DNA from 4 places in the Pectobacterium colocasium genome. Region 4 is predicted to be linked to each of the others. Evidence: predicted binding sites of a transcription regulator. Region 4 holds the regulator's gene; each other region holds the start of a gene.

What was found. Region 4 encodes CRP, which controls carbon source genes, mostly activating them, when cyclic AMP is high. Its sites were predicted from a motif close to ATGTGANNNNNNTCACAT; they were not measured.
Region 1: LCF41_RS18010 (iron-containing alcohol dehydrogenase) is a predicted target of CRP. The motif match lies at 2,369-2,386, and genes of this name have one in related genera.
Region 2: glpT (glycerol-3-phosphate transporter) is a predicted target of CRP. The motif match lies at 1,948-1,965, and genes of this name have one in related genera.
Region 3: cdd (cytidine deaminase) is a predicted target of CRP. The motif match lies at 1,683-1,700, and genes of this name have one in related genera.

Annotation. Positions count from the first base shown of each region.
Region 1 is NZ_CP084032.1:3,977,340-3,981,464, forward strand. Features, by position in the region: gene LCF41_RS18000 (D-threonate 4-phosphate dehydrogenase) at 9-989, opposite strand; gene dtnK (D-threonate kinase) at 982-2,310, opposite strand; gene LCF41_RS18010 (iron-containing alcohol dehydrogenase) at 2,547-3,683, shown strand; gene LCF41_RS18015 (dihydrodipicolinate synthase family protein) at 3,857-4,125, shown strand, end outside.
Region 2 is NZ_CP084032.1:4,516,674-4,520,798, reverse strand. Features, by position in the region: gene yigL (sugar/pyridoxal phosphate phosphatase YigL) at 1-338, shown strand, start outside; gene glpT (glycerol-3-phosphate transporter) at 425-1,774, opposite strand; gene glpA (anaerobic glycerol-3-phosphate dehydrogenase subunit A) at 2,084-3,754, shown strand; gene glpB (glycerol-3-phosphate dehydrogenase subunit GlpB) at 3,744-4,125, shown strand, end outside.
Region 3 is NZ_CP084032.1:1,882,847-1,886,971, forward strand. Features, by position in the region: gene LCF41_RS08500 (NAD-dependent malic enzyme) at 1-521, opposite strand, end outside; gene cdd (cytidine deaminase) at 733-1,623, opposite strand; gene LCF41_RS08510 (CidB/LrgB family autolysis modulator) at 1,796-2,491, opposite strand; gene LCF41_RS08515 (CidA/LrgA family protein) at 2,491-2,898, opposite strand; gene LCF41_RS08520 (GH12 family glycosyl hydrolase domain-containing protein) at 3,124-3,918, opposite strand.
Region 4 is NZ_CP084032.1:4,387,068-4,391,192, reverse strand. Features, by position in the region: gene argD (bifunctional acetylornithine/succinyldiaminopimelate transaminase) at 73-1,299, shown strand; gene crp (cAMP-activated global transcriptional regulator CRP) at 1,527-2,159, opposite strand; gene LCF41_RS19880 (OsmC family protein) at 2,536-2,943, shown strand; gene LCF41_RS19875 (phosphoribulokinase) at 2,984-3,853, opposite strand; gene LCF41_RS19870 (YheU family protein) at 3,979-4,125, opposite strand, start outside.

The sequences.
Region 1 (4,125 bases), 410 kb from region 4:
AGCCTGAATCAGGCCAGCTGCATCGCGAGCTGAATAGAGATCGCCATACTTTCAGACTTCGCTTTACCCGTCCAGGCAATGTCAAACGCCGTGCCGTGGTCAGCAGAGGTGCGGATGAACGGCAAGCCGGCAGTGATGTTCACCCCATCATAGAAGCCCAGCAACTTGAGCGGAATGTGTCCCTGATCGTGATACATCGCCACCACCATGTCGTACTGGCCTTCATACGCCTGCAAATAGACGGTATCCGGCGGGCACGGGCCATAAACATCAATGCCTTTGGCCTTCATGGCTTCAACCGATGGCGACACGATGGTGATCTCTTCGTCACCAAACAGGCCGTTCTCGCCCGCGTGCGGGTTAACCCCGGCAACAGCGATACGCGGGTGGGTAAAACCGACGCGCTTGAGGAAAACATCCGCCATCTCGATCACCGTTTCCACGCGATCGCGGTTCAACGTATCCAGGAATTTACGCAGCGCGATGTGCGTTGAAACATGAATAACCTTCAACTTATCGGTATACAGCACCATCGCGTAGTCACGGCTGTTGGTCAGCTTAGCCAGCAGCTCGGTGTGGCCCGGATAAATATGCCCCGCAGAGTGCAGCGCTTCTTTATTCAGCGGCGCGGTCGCAATCGCGTGGACCTCACCCGCCATCGCCAGCGCCGTCGCTTTCTTGATGCAGCGATAAGCCAAATCGCCCGCCTGTGCCTGAACGACACCAGGCTCCAGCGCCTGAGGATCTTCCAGCGGCTCATCAATGATGTTGATAACACCCGGCGCGAAGACCGCATCGGCAGGCTTATCAATGATTTTCAGTTCGACGGCGGGCACCACATTCAGCGCCAGAATACGTCGCATCGTCTGTACGCAGCCCACCACCACGGCAGGCGCGCCGGAAAGCTCGCCTTCGGCCAGAGACTTGATAATAATTTCCGGTCCAATCCCCGCCGGATCACCCATGGTTACCGCAATAATTTTACTCACTGACCTTCTCCTCAATAAAACGTAAAACGTCGAGCAAAGTAGTTTCGTTGCCAAAACCCCCCGCTTTAGTCATCACAGGGGTCGTGCCGACAACGCTGTTCAGCAGGTATCCCCAGGGCACACAGGATGCGATTTGCCCTTTAATCTGAAAGCCGGTCGCGCCCAGTGCGGTTGCCACAGCAATCGCAATGTCACCACCGGATAAATACAGCCCACCCGGCAGACGCCGGTTCGTTCTGTCCGCTGTCAGGCTGTCTAGCGCCTGAACAATGCTGCGCGTAAGTTCCCCCAGATAGTGGCTGATCGTTTCGCCAAGCTGCTGTCGGCTAAGCCCAAGCTGCTGGCACCGCGCATCGATTTCGAAGCGCTGATTTTCGTTGTGACAGGTACGAATAATGCAATGGTGGCCGTTCATCAGCGCGGTTACCGCCTCTTCACACTGGGAGGCCATGACGGTGGATGAATGGGATGAAAAGAGCGCGTTGATATCGATCTCAACCAGCGTGACATCGCTGCGCAATCTGACGGTCGCAATCTGTTTTTGAGCAATATCGCTCATTGACCCAACGACAGCCAGCAGCGGCTTCTCCGTTTTGCGCGTAAAGTCCTGCGCGTTTGCCAGCGCTTCGCTCAGGCCAGCCGAACCGACCAGCAAGGGGCGAAACGGTAACGCTCTGACGGCGTCAACGATATGCGCCAGATCGTCCTGCACATCCGTATCAAGAATAATCAGACGTACGCCCTCATCCGCCAACTGCTGCAAACGGTGAGCTAAATTGGCCTGACGAACGTCATCAAGGTGTATTTCCGCCACCGGTAAAGCAGTTTGCTCCGCCAGACGGGCCGCAATAGACGCCGAGGCCACTGGCGTTTTGGGATCGCTGGCAAATTCCGTGTCGGTAAGCAAACGACCATTTACCCAGACCTCGCCTTTGCGGGTCACGCGTCCCAACGTCGGCGACGCAGCCGCAATCAACGCAATGGGTATCCCGGTGGCAAAAAGAGCAGCGGTCACTTCTGCACCCAGATTCCCACGCAGCGTCGAATCAATTTTCTTAACAATCCAGCCCTGACCACCGACGGTCAACCATGCTTCAACCGCTGCGGTAGTACGCTGGAATGCTGTCTCTTCACTCACCGCACGGCTATCGGTGTTAATCACCACCGCGTCACCCAGTAAATCCGCATGCAGTTTATTAACGTCAAAGACGACGCTAACCCGCGCGCCATGCTGCGCCAGACCGACGCCCGCATCATTGGCGCCCGTAAAGTCATCAGCGACCACTAATACCTGTTCTGCTGATTGCTGCACGTTCGACATACTCCATCCCCGGTTCATGATTACCTGACAATGATTATATTGAATCACGTTTGATTATATGTGAGCAATATCAAATTATTTAAAAGGAATTTCACCTATAAATTATCACCACGATGTGGCAAATGGCGTTTAGGCGCGATGGGAACCACGTCATTTGACTGAAAGTAATCACCATCGCAACCATTATCATCATAGCGATAACGCTCTGGCGAAAGAGAAAAGGCAAGGTAATAAGCATGAACATCAATAGCACTATCCTCAGCGGTTACCGGGTACTTCAGGACATTAGTCACCTGTTGGCAGGGAAACAGCACGTTTTATTTGTCACCGACAAAAACATCGTCGGGCTGCCTGACGTTCAGGCGCTGATCGCACAAGTTAAGCAAGCCGTTCCGCAGGTTCTGTTGGTTGATAATGTTCCTGCCGAGCCAAGCCAGCACGACGTTGCCCAGATACTGAGCCAGCTCACACAAACCCAGACCGATCTGGTGATCGGCGTCGGTGGCGGCAGCGTGCTGGATGTCGCCAAGCTGCTTTCCGTACTGTGCGCAGGCGATGACACCGTTACGCTGGATAGCCTGCTGGCAGGGGAAAAACCGACCCGCCGCACGACATCCCTGCTCATCCCGACCACCGCAGGAACCGGTTCAGAAGCCACGCCGAATGCCATTCTGGCGATCCCGGAAAAAGAGACCAAAGTCGGTATTATCACGCCGGTGATGCTGCCAGATTACGTTGCGCTGGTGCCGGAGCTGACCATCAGCATGCCGTCACATATCGCCGCTTCAACGGGTATTGATGCACTCTGCCACCTGATTGAGTGTTTCACTTCAACGATTGCCAACCCGGTCAGCGACAACTACGCGCTGATTGGTCTGAAAAAGCTGTTTGCCAACCTCGAAACCTCCGTGCGTGAGCCAGGCAATATGGAAGCCAAGCTGAACATGCTGTGGGCGTCCTACTACGGCGGTGCCGCCATTGCCCACTCCGGTACGCATCTGGTGCACGCCATGTCTTACCCGCTGGGCGGCAAGTACCACATCCCACACGGCGTGGCGAACGCTATCCTGCTCGCCCCTTGCATGCGTTTCGTGCAGGACGCCACACAGGACAAATTCGCACAGGCGTATGACCTGCTGCCGGATGCCGATCTGGCGCTGAGTACCGCGGAAAAAGCACAGGCGCTGGTGACCTATTTCAGCGAGTTGGTTAAACGCCTCAACCTGCCCAACACCTTACAGCAGCTCGGCGTGGAAAAAGACCACCTGCCTTATCTGGTTGATGCCGCGTTACAGGTGCAGCGCCTGATGAAAAACGTGCCGACACAGGTCAGTGCCGACGATGTCCGTGAGGTTTATCTGACGCTCTTTTAACCATACGCGATCGTTTAAGCATCGAGATACACGGGGCTACCACAGGGGTGAGGCCTCCTGCGGGAACCTCCCCCTGTGTTTCCCCTAATAGTGGGCTTAAGTGACCGGCATTCGTTTTAAGTAGGACGGTTTTAACTTTTCATCTTTTTGATTACGTGTCACGAGGAAGAACAATGAGTAAAAATATTACTGGCGTCCTGACCGCCATCGTCACGCCGTTTGATAACCAGGGCGAATTTAACCCCGCTGCCATGCGCCTTCAGGTGCAGCGCCAGATGCGCTACGGCAACGGTATTTTTTGTAACGGCACCAACGGTGAGTTTTTCGTACTGCACACCGATGAGAAAGTCGCCGTCACTGAAACCTGCGTTGATGAAGTTGCCGGAAAAGTGCCGGTTGTCGGCCACATCGGTGAAATCTCCACGCGGGAAACCATCAAGCT
Region 2 (4,125 bases), 130 kb from region 4:
AACAATTGCTGCCGCTGGAAGAAGCGATCAACGCGCGCTGGGGCGATCGCGTTAACGTGAGTTTTTCGACGCTCACGTGTCTGGAAGTGATGGCGGGCGGCGTATCGAAAGGCCATGCGCTTGAGCAGGTGGCGAAGATTATCGGCTTCTCGCTCAAAGAGTGCGTGGCGTTTGGTGATGGCATGAACGACTACGAAATGCTGTCGATGGCGGGTAAAGGCTGCGTCATGCAGAACGCGCATCAGCGCTTGAAAGATTTACTGCCGGATCGTGAAGTGATTGGGTCTAACGCAGACAGCGCTGTGCCGAATTACCTGCGGGAGCTGTTTCTGAAATAATCTGCGCAGAGGTTACGCGGTGATTGATGGTACAAACGAAGGCGGCGTCATCATGACGCCGCCAGAGGGATGCTTACAAGAGCGGGTTAGGCGCGGCTGGCTAACTCTGCTTTATGCTTTTTCTCATTCAGCATAACAACAATCAGCAGAAGTACAGCCATAATACTGCCGCCGATCATGACCATGAAGCCGCCATCCCAACCGAAGAAGTCAACGGTGTAGCCGACGATGGCGCTGGCGGCAACGGAACCACCGAGGTAGCCGAACAGACCGGTAAAGCCTGCTGCTGTCCCTGCTGCTTTCTTCGGTGCCAGTTCCAGCGCGTGCAGACCAATCAGCATAACCGGGCCGTAGATCAGGAAGCCGATGACGATCATACAGGCCATATCCACGCCAGGGTTACCGGCTGGGTTCATCCAATAGACGATGGTTGCGATGGTAACCAGCGTCATAAAGAATACGCCTGTTGCACCACGGTTGCCTTTGAACACCTTATCGGACATCCAGCCGCACAGCAGCGTACCCGGAATACCGGCGTATTCGTACAGGAAGTAAGCCCAGGAGGATTTATCCAGCGCGAAGTGTTTCACTTCTTTCAGGTAAGTCGGTGACCAGTCGAGGATGCCGTAACGCAGCAGGTAAACGAAGACGTTAGCGATAGCGATGTACCACAGCAGTTTGTTCGGGAAAACGTACTGCATGAAGATCTGCTTCGCTGTCAGTTCTTCTTCTGCTTTATCATTATAATCAACAGGATAGTCGTTTTTGTACTCTTCGATTGGCGGCAAACCACAGGATTGCGGGGTATCGCGCATCAGCGCAAAGGCAATCAGCGCAACCAGAATGGCAGCGAAGGCTGGCATGTAGAGTGCGGCTTTCCAGTCGTTGAACCAGGCCATACCCAGCAGGAACAGCAGCGGAGGAATACCGCCACCGACGTTGTGAGCACAGTTCCACACGGACACGATCCCACCACGTTCTTTCTGTGACCACCAGTGAACCATGGTGCGTCCGCACGGCGGCCATCCCATTCCCTGGAACCATCCGCACAGGAACAGCAGAACGAACATAATCGCGATGCTGGACGTTGCCCACGGTACGAAGCCCATGAACAGCATAACGGCAGCGGCCAGAATCAGACCAGCAGGCAAGAACACGCGCGGGTTGGAACGGTCAGATACCGAACCCATGATGAATTTGGAAAAACCGTAGGCAATGGAAATGCCGGACAGCGCAAAACCAAGATCGCCGCGCGAGAAGCCTTGCTCAATCAGGTAAGGCATGGCGAGTGCGAAGTTTTTACGTACCAGATAGTAGGCGGCGTAGCCAAAAAAGATCCCCATGAAAATCTGCCAGCGCAGACGGCGATAGAGGGGATCGACACGATCCTGCGATACGCGCGCCTGGTGGGCTGCGGGTCTAAAAATACTCAGCATAGATATCTCCAATGCGAAAAAAAACGATAGCTTTTTTGTTCTATTACGAACGTTATTGTAAGGGGATAGCGTGCAAATGAGTGTGATTCATGACGCTAATGTTACACTTTTATGAAACTGTGACGATTTTTGCGCTCATGTTAACAGAATCGGAAAATTCCACAGTGTGGTTTTAGTGACCTTAATCACACTTATTGTTTTTAGATACCTCTTTATTTTCGTTTAGTGTTCGTTTTTGCTCTTTATCAAACATTAACCCTTCTTTCTGTGTCCCAATAGCAACATATACCATCCGCCCGGAGCGAGAATATGATGCAAAATACTGGGAACTGGCGTGAAACTGACGTAGTTGTCATCGGCGGTGGCGCGACGGGAGCAGGTACTGCAAGGGATTGCGCCCTGCGCGGACTGCGCTGCCTGTTGCTTGAACGTTATGATATCGCGACCGGTGCGACTGGGCGTAACCACGGCCTGTTACACAGTGGTGCCCGCTACGCGGTAACCGATGGCGAGTCTGCCCGCGAATGTATTGAAGAGAATCAGATTCTCCGGCGGATTGCCCGTCACTGTATTGAACCCACCGACGGCCTGTTTATCACGTTACCGGAAGACGATCTCGGCTGGCAGGCGCAGTTTATTACCGCCTGCCAGCAAGCGGGGATTCGCGCCCAGGCGATAGATCCGCAGGAAGCGCTGCGGCTGGAGCCGGCAGCTAATCCGGCGTTGATTGGCGCGGTGCGCGTACCGGATGGTTCCGTCGATCCTTTTCGCCTGACAGCGGCCAACATGATCGATGCCTGCGAGCACGGCGCGGAAGTGCTGACCTATCATGAGGTTATCGGGCTGATTCGTCAGGGCGATCGGGTTACCGGTGTGCGCGTTTTCGACCATAAAAAAGCTGTGGAAACAGAAATATACGCAAAGGTGGTCGTCAACGCGGGCGGTATCTGGGGACAACACATTGCGGAATATGCCGATCTGCGCGTGCGCATGTTCCCGGCAAAGGGCGCACTGCTGATTCTTGGGCACCGCATCAACAACATGGTGATCAACCGCTGCCGCAAACCGGCGGATGCCGACATTCTGGTGCCGGGCGACACTATTTCGCTGATCGGCACGACCTCAACCCACATCGACTACGACCAAATCGACAACATACTGGTGACGCCTGCCGAGGTGGAAACGCTGATGCGGGAAGGCTCCATGTTGGCGCCGTCGCTGGCAAGCACGCGAATTCTGCGTGCCTATGCTGGTGTCCGTCCGCTGGTTGCCAGCGACAGTGATCCCAGCGGTCGTAGCGTAAGCCGTGGCATTGTGCTGCTCGACCACGCCAGTCGCGACGGACTGGAAGGGTTTATCACGATCACTGGCGGCAAGCTGATGACCTATCGCCTGATGGCGGAATGGGTGACGGACGCCGTCTGCAAAAAGCTGGGTCATGACGTGGCCTGCTCGACGGCACAGACGCCGCTGCCCGGATCGGAATCACTGGATGAAGTGAAAACCGTTCCCCATGCGCTGTCTGCCTATCCACCAGCAAAACCGCTCTCGGCACCGCTGCGCGGTTCGGCGATTTATCGCCACGGTGAACGTGCCGGAAGAATGCTGTCCGGTGAGCGTCTGGATCGCAGCCTGGTGTGTGAATGCGAGGCCGTGACGGCGGGGGAAGTGCGCTACGCCGTTGAATCATTGCAGGTGAATAACCTGATTGACCTGCGTCGGCGTACTCGCGTTGGCATGGGCACCTGTCAGGGGGAACTGTGCGCCTGTCGTGCGGCAGGTCTGTTGTGCCGTCTGGGCACTGCGACGCCGGAGCAGTCGCTCACGCAGCTCAGCCAGTTTTTGAACGAACGCTGGAAAGGCATTCGGCCGATTGCCTGGGGCAATGCCCTGCGTGAAAGCGAATTCACCAGTTGGGTTTATCAGGGTTTGTGCGGCCTGACGGCCAGCGACAGTCAGGAGGATCGCCATGCGTTATGACGTTGTGATTATCGGTGGCGGGCTGGCGGGGCTGACCTGCGGTATCCGCTTAGCGGAGCAGGGAAAACGCTGCGCGATCATCAGCGCCGGACAGAATGCGCTGCATTTTTCTTCCGGTGCGCTGGATTTACTCTCCCATCTTCCCGATGGACAGCGCGTGAGCCAGCCGCTTGAGGCTCTAGACGAGCTGGCGCGTCAGGCTCCTCATCACCCTTATTCGCGTATGGGAGCGACGGCGGTTGCCGCATTGTTGCCACAGGTTGAAGCATTGCTGGAGCGTAGCACTCTCTCTCTGCAAGGCAATCATCAGCAGAATCACTGGCGTATGACGCCGTTAGGTAAGTTTCGTTCATGCTGGCTGAGCCCGGTCG
Region 3 (4,125 bases), 2.4 Mb from region 4:
CCGATTGGAATCCCCATGCCGCCAATGCCCTGGTCGCCCAGACCCAGAATACGCTCACCGTCGGTCACAACGATGACTTTCACGTTCTGCTTGGTGGCGTTTTGCAGCATATCGTCGATATGTGCGCGGTTAGGGTAGGAGATAAACAGGCCACGGGCGCGACGATAGATATCGGAGAAGTGTTCACAGGCTTCGCCAACGGTTGGGGTGTAGATGATAGGCATCATCTCACTGAGGTGTGCGTCCAACAGGCGGTAGAACAGGGTTTCGTTGGTATCCTGAATGTTGCGTAGGTAAACGTGTTTTTCAATATCGTGTTTGAATTCCTGATACTGACGCCAGGCGCGTTCTGCCTGTTCTTCGATGGTTTCGACGGCTTCAGGCAGCAGACCATGCAGGTTAAAGTTAGCGCGTTCTTCTTCGGTAAATGCGCTGCCTTTATTCAGCAGGGGGAATTCAAGCAAGATTGGACCAGCGTAGGGAATATGGAGAGGACGTTTGCTTTCGTATTCTAATTCCATGGCTTTTTACTCTTCGGATAGCAAAAAAAGAAACTCAGGTGTTGTCGATAAGAAACTGCTGCGAATCTTAAATTACCCAGAGAATATGTACAGAAATTGTTAATTAAAATAGTTACAGATGGCTTGCATCTTAGGTGAAATGCAGGCTTTATCGATTCACCTCTCGTTTTTCATCCTTCCCTTTGCTGAAAGTCTGCGTTTACGGCTGTTGTTATTCCTCAATAAAGTGGTGTTCAACATCGGTGCAGCCCAATTCGGCCAGCATAATTTGCGAAATTGCCCAGTGGCTGACAACCGCATTGCGACGTTCAACGACAACGGCATGTTTCACCGTGCACAGATCTTCGCCGGCAAGGTTCATCAGATTTAACGCAGCTTGCAGAGGTGGCAGGCTAGGATTGAACGCCGCATTTTCTGCATAGCGGCCGGTATAGGTGTTGCCGCCTGATGTCTCCAACGCAATACCGCTAATGGCTTTGCTGTAGGGCGCATGGCTACGGTTGGCGGCATCCAGCGCCTGACGCGCAAGTGCATTCACATTCTGCAAGGTTGCACCGTGGTTGATGTCATCCATCAGTAAAGTATCGATGTGCAGATCGACGGGGCCAAAAGAATCCGGCAGATAGTGGCTGAGCACGGCGGGCTGGCGACCCGGTAGTTGTATCCGCAGCGATGCCGCATTGCGCAATTCGTTCATAAACTGGCGGCAGTGTCCGCATGGTGTGTAGTTCACGGTGACGGCTTGTAATCCGCGCTCATTGCGCAGCCAGGCATGGCTGACCGCGCTCTGCTCGGCGTGTACCGTTTGCTGAAGCTGAACGGCGCTGAGCTCCATGTTGGCACCAAAGTAGAAATTGCCGCTCAGCCCTTGCGCAATCGCGCCAACCTGAAAATGAGAGATAGGCGCTTGTGCGCAGGCGGCTGCCAGTGGCAATAGCGCAAAGGCTAAGGCATCGGTGTCTAACTTGCTGGCTTCACAGACGGCATTCACCTCGTCCGCGGTTAACATAGCAGCGAAATCTGCTTTATCGAGCAATGGGCGGACCGCAGCTTGCAGACTGGCAGGTAATTGCTGGAAGGCGTTTTCAAAACGTGGATGCATAGTGGCTTACTCTCTTTACCCGTCAATAACGTCATGTTAGGTAGCAGAGTAGCAATAATTTGTGATCAAAATCTCTTTTTGGGGTGAAATGGCTGCAAATTAACTTCTAAATGCGAGATGTATCTCAATTTTATAGTGGACGATGCGAGATACACACCGTCCCTCTCTGATCTCAACTAACGATGTGCAGCAGTACGGGAAAAACAAACGGCGCAATCAGCGACGTGATGATTCCGCAGATGACCAGTGCCAGCGAGCTGAATGCGCCTTCCTGATAATCGACCTCCGCGCAGCGTGCCGTACCGAGGGCATGCGAAGCGGTGCCCATCGACAACCCGCGAGCAGCTTTGGTTTTGATGCCCACGCGGTTGAACAGGCTGTGGCCTAATACGGCACCGAGAATGCCGACAAAAATCACGCAGACAGCACTGATAGCCGGAATACCGCCAATAGAACTGGCGACGGCCATCGCAATTGGGGTGGTGACCGATTTCGGCAGCACGGAGGCGGCGATTTCCGGTGAGGCACCCATCCATAATGCCACCAGCGTGCCGGAGATAATGGCGGTCAGGCTGCCGATGAAGCACACGCTGATGATCGACTTCCAGCGGGCGCGAATTTGGTGCAGCTGTTCATAAAGTGGGAACGCCAGTGCGACCACCGCCGGTTGCAGTAGATCGTTAAGGACTTTGCTGCCTTGAAAATAGTGCTCATAGGGAATCTTCAACACCAGCAGCAGCGGAATAATAATCGCCATCGACACCAGCAGCGGGTTCAACAGGGAGATCCTGGTCAGCACGGCCAGTTTACGCGCGGCGAAAAAGACAATCAGGGTGAGAGGCAGAGACCACCACAAATAGCTGAACATTATTCGTTATCCTTCGGCGGCGTGCGATCGCCAGCCATGGCGCGTTCACGCTGCATTATCTGGGTACTGAAACCCACAACCAACATTACAATAAAGGTACTGATCAGGCAGGAAACCACGATGGGGCCAAATTGTTGGCTGACCAGATCGTAATAATTCATCACGCCGACGCCGATAGGGACGAACAGCAGCGCCATATGACGAATAAGAAGATGGCAGCCCGGTTTCACCCACTGCGCGGGCAGGATTTGCGAGGCGAGAAGGGTGAACAAGACCAGCATACCGATAATACTGCCGGGGATAGTGAACGGAAGTAACGCGGATACCGCATTGCCTGCCAGTAGGCAGAGATAAATCAATGCGAAAGCGCGTAAATACTGCCAGCAAACGATGAACGTATTACGCATGGGAAATTCCTGATTAGCTGAGGGGATTATCATAACGCTAATGGAATTGGCGTGCCACAGCTCACGAATCTTGTTGAGGAAGGGAAGGGTTGCTTGCTTAAAGGATGAACGAAACCGTCCAGACTGAAAATGAAAGACGTGTCGCGTGGAATAAATTCGGTTCAGCCCTGCGCCAGAGCGAGTGTCGGGGCTGAACCGGAAGGAATGAAGGCGACGACTGAGGCGTTATTTGACGTCGACGCTCCACTTGGTAATATCGATCTGCCCGTCACCGCCAAAGATCTCGGTGCCAAACTCAACGCTGCTGATATATTTTGTATTGCTCATCCAATTCTTGGTTCCCACCAAATAGTTGGTGAAATGGCGAATATTGAGCGAGGCATTATTGGTATTGGACGTGCGAACAAAAGAAAAGACATTCCAGCCTTTACCATTCCCCGCATTGATCCAACCTTTGAATACGTTCCAACTGCTGCCGCCGAGGAAAACCGTTTCAATATAATCCCCCGCGGGGCCAGCATTAGTATTATTTAGCCAGATCATCAATTCATCGGTAGGGGTGGTGTCCCAACTGGCTTTATCGGTAGTGTGGAACCAAATATCATAGGCCGCGTTATACGTCCCCGTGGCTTTGATGGAATAGGTGACGTTGCTGGTGATGCTTTTATTGCTGGATAATTTTATTGGCAATCCGCTATTTGCCGTATAGCCCGCAGTCCAGTGCCAGCCGCTCACCAGTGACGGATAGGCTTTAACGCTGGAGGAGCTGCTTGGCCAGTGCCAGTTCCACCCCATGCTGGTTGGGCTATTATAGAAAACGGTTTGCTTCCATCCGTTTACTTCATCTTTTCCCCAGACGTTATTGAATACATAATATTTATTATTCTCAAAATAGAGTTTATCTGCGTCCTTTGAGGAACTGGCGGCAGAAACCGTTAATGGGGCGAGTAATAAAGCAGATAAGAGTACGGGGAACCATGTGCGGAATGTATGCGATGGACGGGTATTCATAATAAGCATAATAAATCTCCTTTTAATATATGCTCTGGATGCTGCACTCTGAAATTTAGCACGTATTGAGTCAGTGTCTATGGCTGATTAAATATAAACTGTGGTGTACTTAACAGTTTATTGTTATTTCATCCGATACCAGAATAATTCAACGCATCACTCATGAATAAAATGAAAATCTTATTCATGAAATAATTATAAGAGCGGTAATAAATA
Region 4 (4,125 bases):
AATTGATTTTTTATGCATATTTATTGACTATATTTTCATTCTAACGTGATGGATAGCAGAGTGAGGCAGCAAATGGCAGCAGAGCAGAAAGCAGTGACACGGGATACTCACGATAAAGTGATTTTGCCGGTTTATGCACCCGCGAAGTTTGTACCAGTGAAAGGTAAAGGGAGCCGCGTCTGGGATCAGGACGGCCGTGAGTATATTGATTTCTCCGGTGGCATTGCGGTTACGGCACTGGGTCATTGCCATCCTGCGTTGGTGAACGCATTGCAGCAGCAGGGTGAAAAGCTGTGGCACACCAGCAATATTTTCACCAACGAGCCTGCGCTACGCCTCGCCAGTAAATTGATTGATGCCACTTTTGCCGATCGCGTGTTTTTTGTTAACTCCGGCGCTGAAGCTAACGAAGCGGCGTTTAAGTTGGCACGTCACTATGCGGTTAAACGTCATAGCCCGTATAAAACCAAGATCATCGCCTTCTACAATGCGTTCCACGGCCGGACGTTGTTTACCGTTTCGGTTGGTGGACAGCCTAAATATGCCGATGGTTTCGGGCCTAAGCCTGCGGATATTGTCCATGTTCCTTTCAACGATCTGGCTGCGGTCAAAGCGGTGATGGACGATCACACTTGTGCCGTCGTGCTGGAGCCAATTCAGGGCGAGGGCGGCATTACACCGGCTACGGCTGAGTTTTTGCAAGGCGTTCGCGAGCTGTGCAATCAACACAAGGCGCTGCTGGTATTTGATGAAGTGCAGAGTGGGATGGGGCGTACCGGTAAATTATTCAGCTATATGCATTACGGTATTACGCCGGATATTCTCACCACCGCTAAAGCGCTGGGTGGCGGTTTCCCGATTAGTGCGATGCTGACGACGGAAGAGATCGCTTCTGCGATGACGGTGGGGGTACACGGAACCACCTACGGCGGCAACCCGCTGGCTTGTGCGGTGGCGGAAGCTGCGCTGGATATCATCAATACGCCGGAAGTGCTGTCAGGCGTCGCGGATCGGCACGATCGCTTTGTCAGTGAACTGGAGAAAATCAACCAGCAGTACGGCGTATTCGAGCAGGTTCGCGGCATGGGGCTCCTGCTGGGGGCAGAACTAAAACCGCAGTGGCATGGCCGCGCGGGTGAGTTTTTGGCTGCTGCAACGGCTCAGGGTCTGATGGTGCTGATGGCAGGGCCGAACGTCATCCGCTTTGTGCCGTCTTTGATCATTGATGAGGATGACATTGCGCAGGGGATGGAGAAGTTCGCCAACGCCGTCGCACAGGTTGTTAATGCAGCAAATTGATTACTCACTGAAAACGGTGTGATAGGAAAACGTAGAGAACGTTTTTCAACGCCGCTTGCGGCGGTCCGAAGGGTGGCGAGCAGGAAGCTCGCCATAAAAAAACGTAGGGAACGTTTTTCAACGCCGCTTGCGGCGGCCCAAAGGGTGGCGAGCAGGAAGCTCGCCATAAAAAAAGCGTGAGGCCGAGGCTTCACGCTTTTTTGTGGGTAGGGTACAGCGACAGGGATTTAGCGAGTGCCGTAAACGACAATCGTTTTACCGTGTGCCGAGATCAGGTTCTGGTCTTCTAACATTTTCAGAATGCGGCCCACGGTTTCACGCGAGCAGCCAACGATTTGCCCAATTTCCTGACGGGTAATTTTTATTTGCATGCCATCTGGATGCGTCATGGCATCAGGTTGTTTGGCCAGGTTGAGTAGAGTTTGAGCAATACGACCGGTCACATCAAGGAAGGCGAGGTTGCCGACTTTCTCTGAAGTCACCTGGAGTCTGCTTGCCATTTGCGCAGACAGACGCATGAGGATATCTGGGTTAACCTGAATGAGCTGGCGGAATTTTTTATAGGAAATTTCAGCCACTTCACAGGCGGTTTTTGCCCGCACCCAAGCGCTGCGTTCCTGACCTTCTTCAAACAGGCCGAGCTCGCCGATAAAATCGCCCTGATTGAGGTAGGAAAGGATCATTTCCTTGCCTTCTTCATCTTTGATTAGCACTGCGACAGAGCCTTTCACGATGTAGTAAAGCGTTTCTGCTTTTTCACCTTGGTGAATAAGCGTGCTCTTCGATGGATACTTGTGGATATGACAATGGGAAAGGAACCATTCGAGAGTTGGGTCTGTTTGCGGTTTGCCGAGAACCATTCGCTATCATCCTCTGTTGTAATTCACTGCGCAAATTACAGGGGTCAGAGTTCCCTGTACGGCGTGTTTAACTGCTCAAAAAAATAAAATTCAGTCTAGGCAGAATGACGTCAGGGAATATACTGGAACCACTGTACCCTTGATTTTCCGGTTGCTGCCTTGCCGCACCGTAAACGTGGCTGGGGTATGTCCGGCTACGTCATCATCTTCTTCGTTTCTGGGTTTGTCCAGAAAAGGTCTATTCTGTTTTCGTTTTAACACAGCTTTAAGGACGTGTCTTGTGTTGTCTCGCTTCAGCATGACAAAGCTCTGATTAACGCTGGTTTTTGTACAGTAACGGTATAAATTTTCAAAAAATTTTTAGTGGAGAGGCACCATGCAGGCACGGGTAAAATGGGTTGAAGGCTTAACGTTTTTGGGCGAATCCGCGTCAGGGCACCAGATATTGATGGACGGCAATTCCGGCGATAAAGCGCCCAGCCCGATGGAAATGGTGTTGATGTCTGTGGGGGGATGCAGCGCGATTGATGTGGTTTCGATTCTGCAAAAAGGCCGCAACGATGTGGCGGGCTGTGAAGTGAAACTGACGTCAGAGCGCCGGTCTGAAGCGCCGCGCTTATTTACCCATATCAATCTGCATTTTATCGTGACGGGGAAAGGGCTGACCGACAAAGCCGTTGAACGAGCTGTCGCCCTGTCGGCGGAAAAATACTGCTCTGTGGCATTGATGCTGGGCAAAGCCGTTGAGGTGACGCACAGCCACGAAATTAGAGTGTTGGGTTGATCCCTTCTTCTGGGCACGGTTCTGCCGTGCCCAGTCTGGCTTATTCGATGGTTTTCCCTTCCATTAACCGCTGCACCAGCGGTGCCATGATGAGCTCCATCGCCAGCCCCATTTTCCCGCCGGGAACGACCAACGTGTTGATGTGGGAGATAAACGATCCCTGCAACATGGCCAGCAGATAGGGATAGTCAATATTATCCAACCCCTGAAAGTGAATGACGACGAAGCTTTCATCCAGTGAGGGAATCGACTTGGCAGCAAACGGGTTGGAGGTGTCCACGGTGGGCACACGCTGGAAGTTGATGTGCGTACGGGAGAACTGCGGGGTGATGTAGGTGATGTAGTCTTCCATCGAACGGACGACGGAATCCATCACCGCTTCACGCGAGTGACCACGTTCATTGACATCACGAATCAGCTTTTGGATCCATTCCAGGTTGACGATCGGCACCACGCCGACGAGCAAATCGACATGCTGTGCCACGTCGTTTTGGTCGGTGACGACGCCGCCGTGCAGCCCTTCATAAAACAGGATATCGGTGGGTTCCGGCATCGGCTCCCACGGCGTGAAGGTTCCGGGAACCTGATTGTAGGGAATGGCTTCATCGTAGGTATGCAGATATTTACGCGTCTGGCCGCGTCCGTGCAGACCGTATTCGATAAACGACTGTTCCAGCAGGCTGAAGTCATTTGCTTCAGGACCGAAGTAGCTGATGTGGCGCCCTAAATCACGCGCTTTGCGAATGGCCATATCCATTTCCGGGCGGGTATAGCGGTGAAAACTGTCCCCTTCCAACTGGGCGGCGCGCAGGTCAAACTGTTGAAAAATCTTACGGAAGGCCAGACTGGTTGTTGTCGTTCCCGCCCCGCTGGAGCCGGTAACTGCAATAATCGGATGCTGATGTGACATAAGGCGCGTAACTCCGTGATCGTGATACACGCATCGGCTGAGAGCCCGCGCGCATCCTCAAAAATGACCTAAATTTTTATCATTGTTAGCATGTTTGGCGCATTCTTTCACGCCTTTCGGCATGCTCAATAAGGGGCATGTCCTCCTTCATTGAACTGGCCACGCGGCATAATATTGAGAGTCTCATGTAACTCTGACCACACCAACACCACCTCGCCTGATTTGAGCTGTGTGCGGATATCTTCCACTTTCTGCGCCAGCGACCGCTCCTG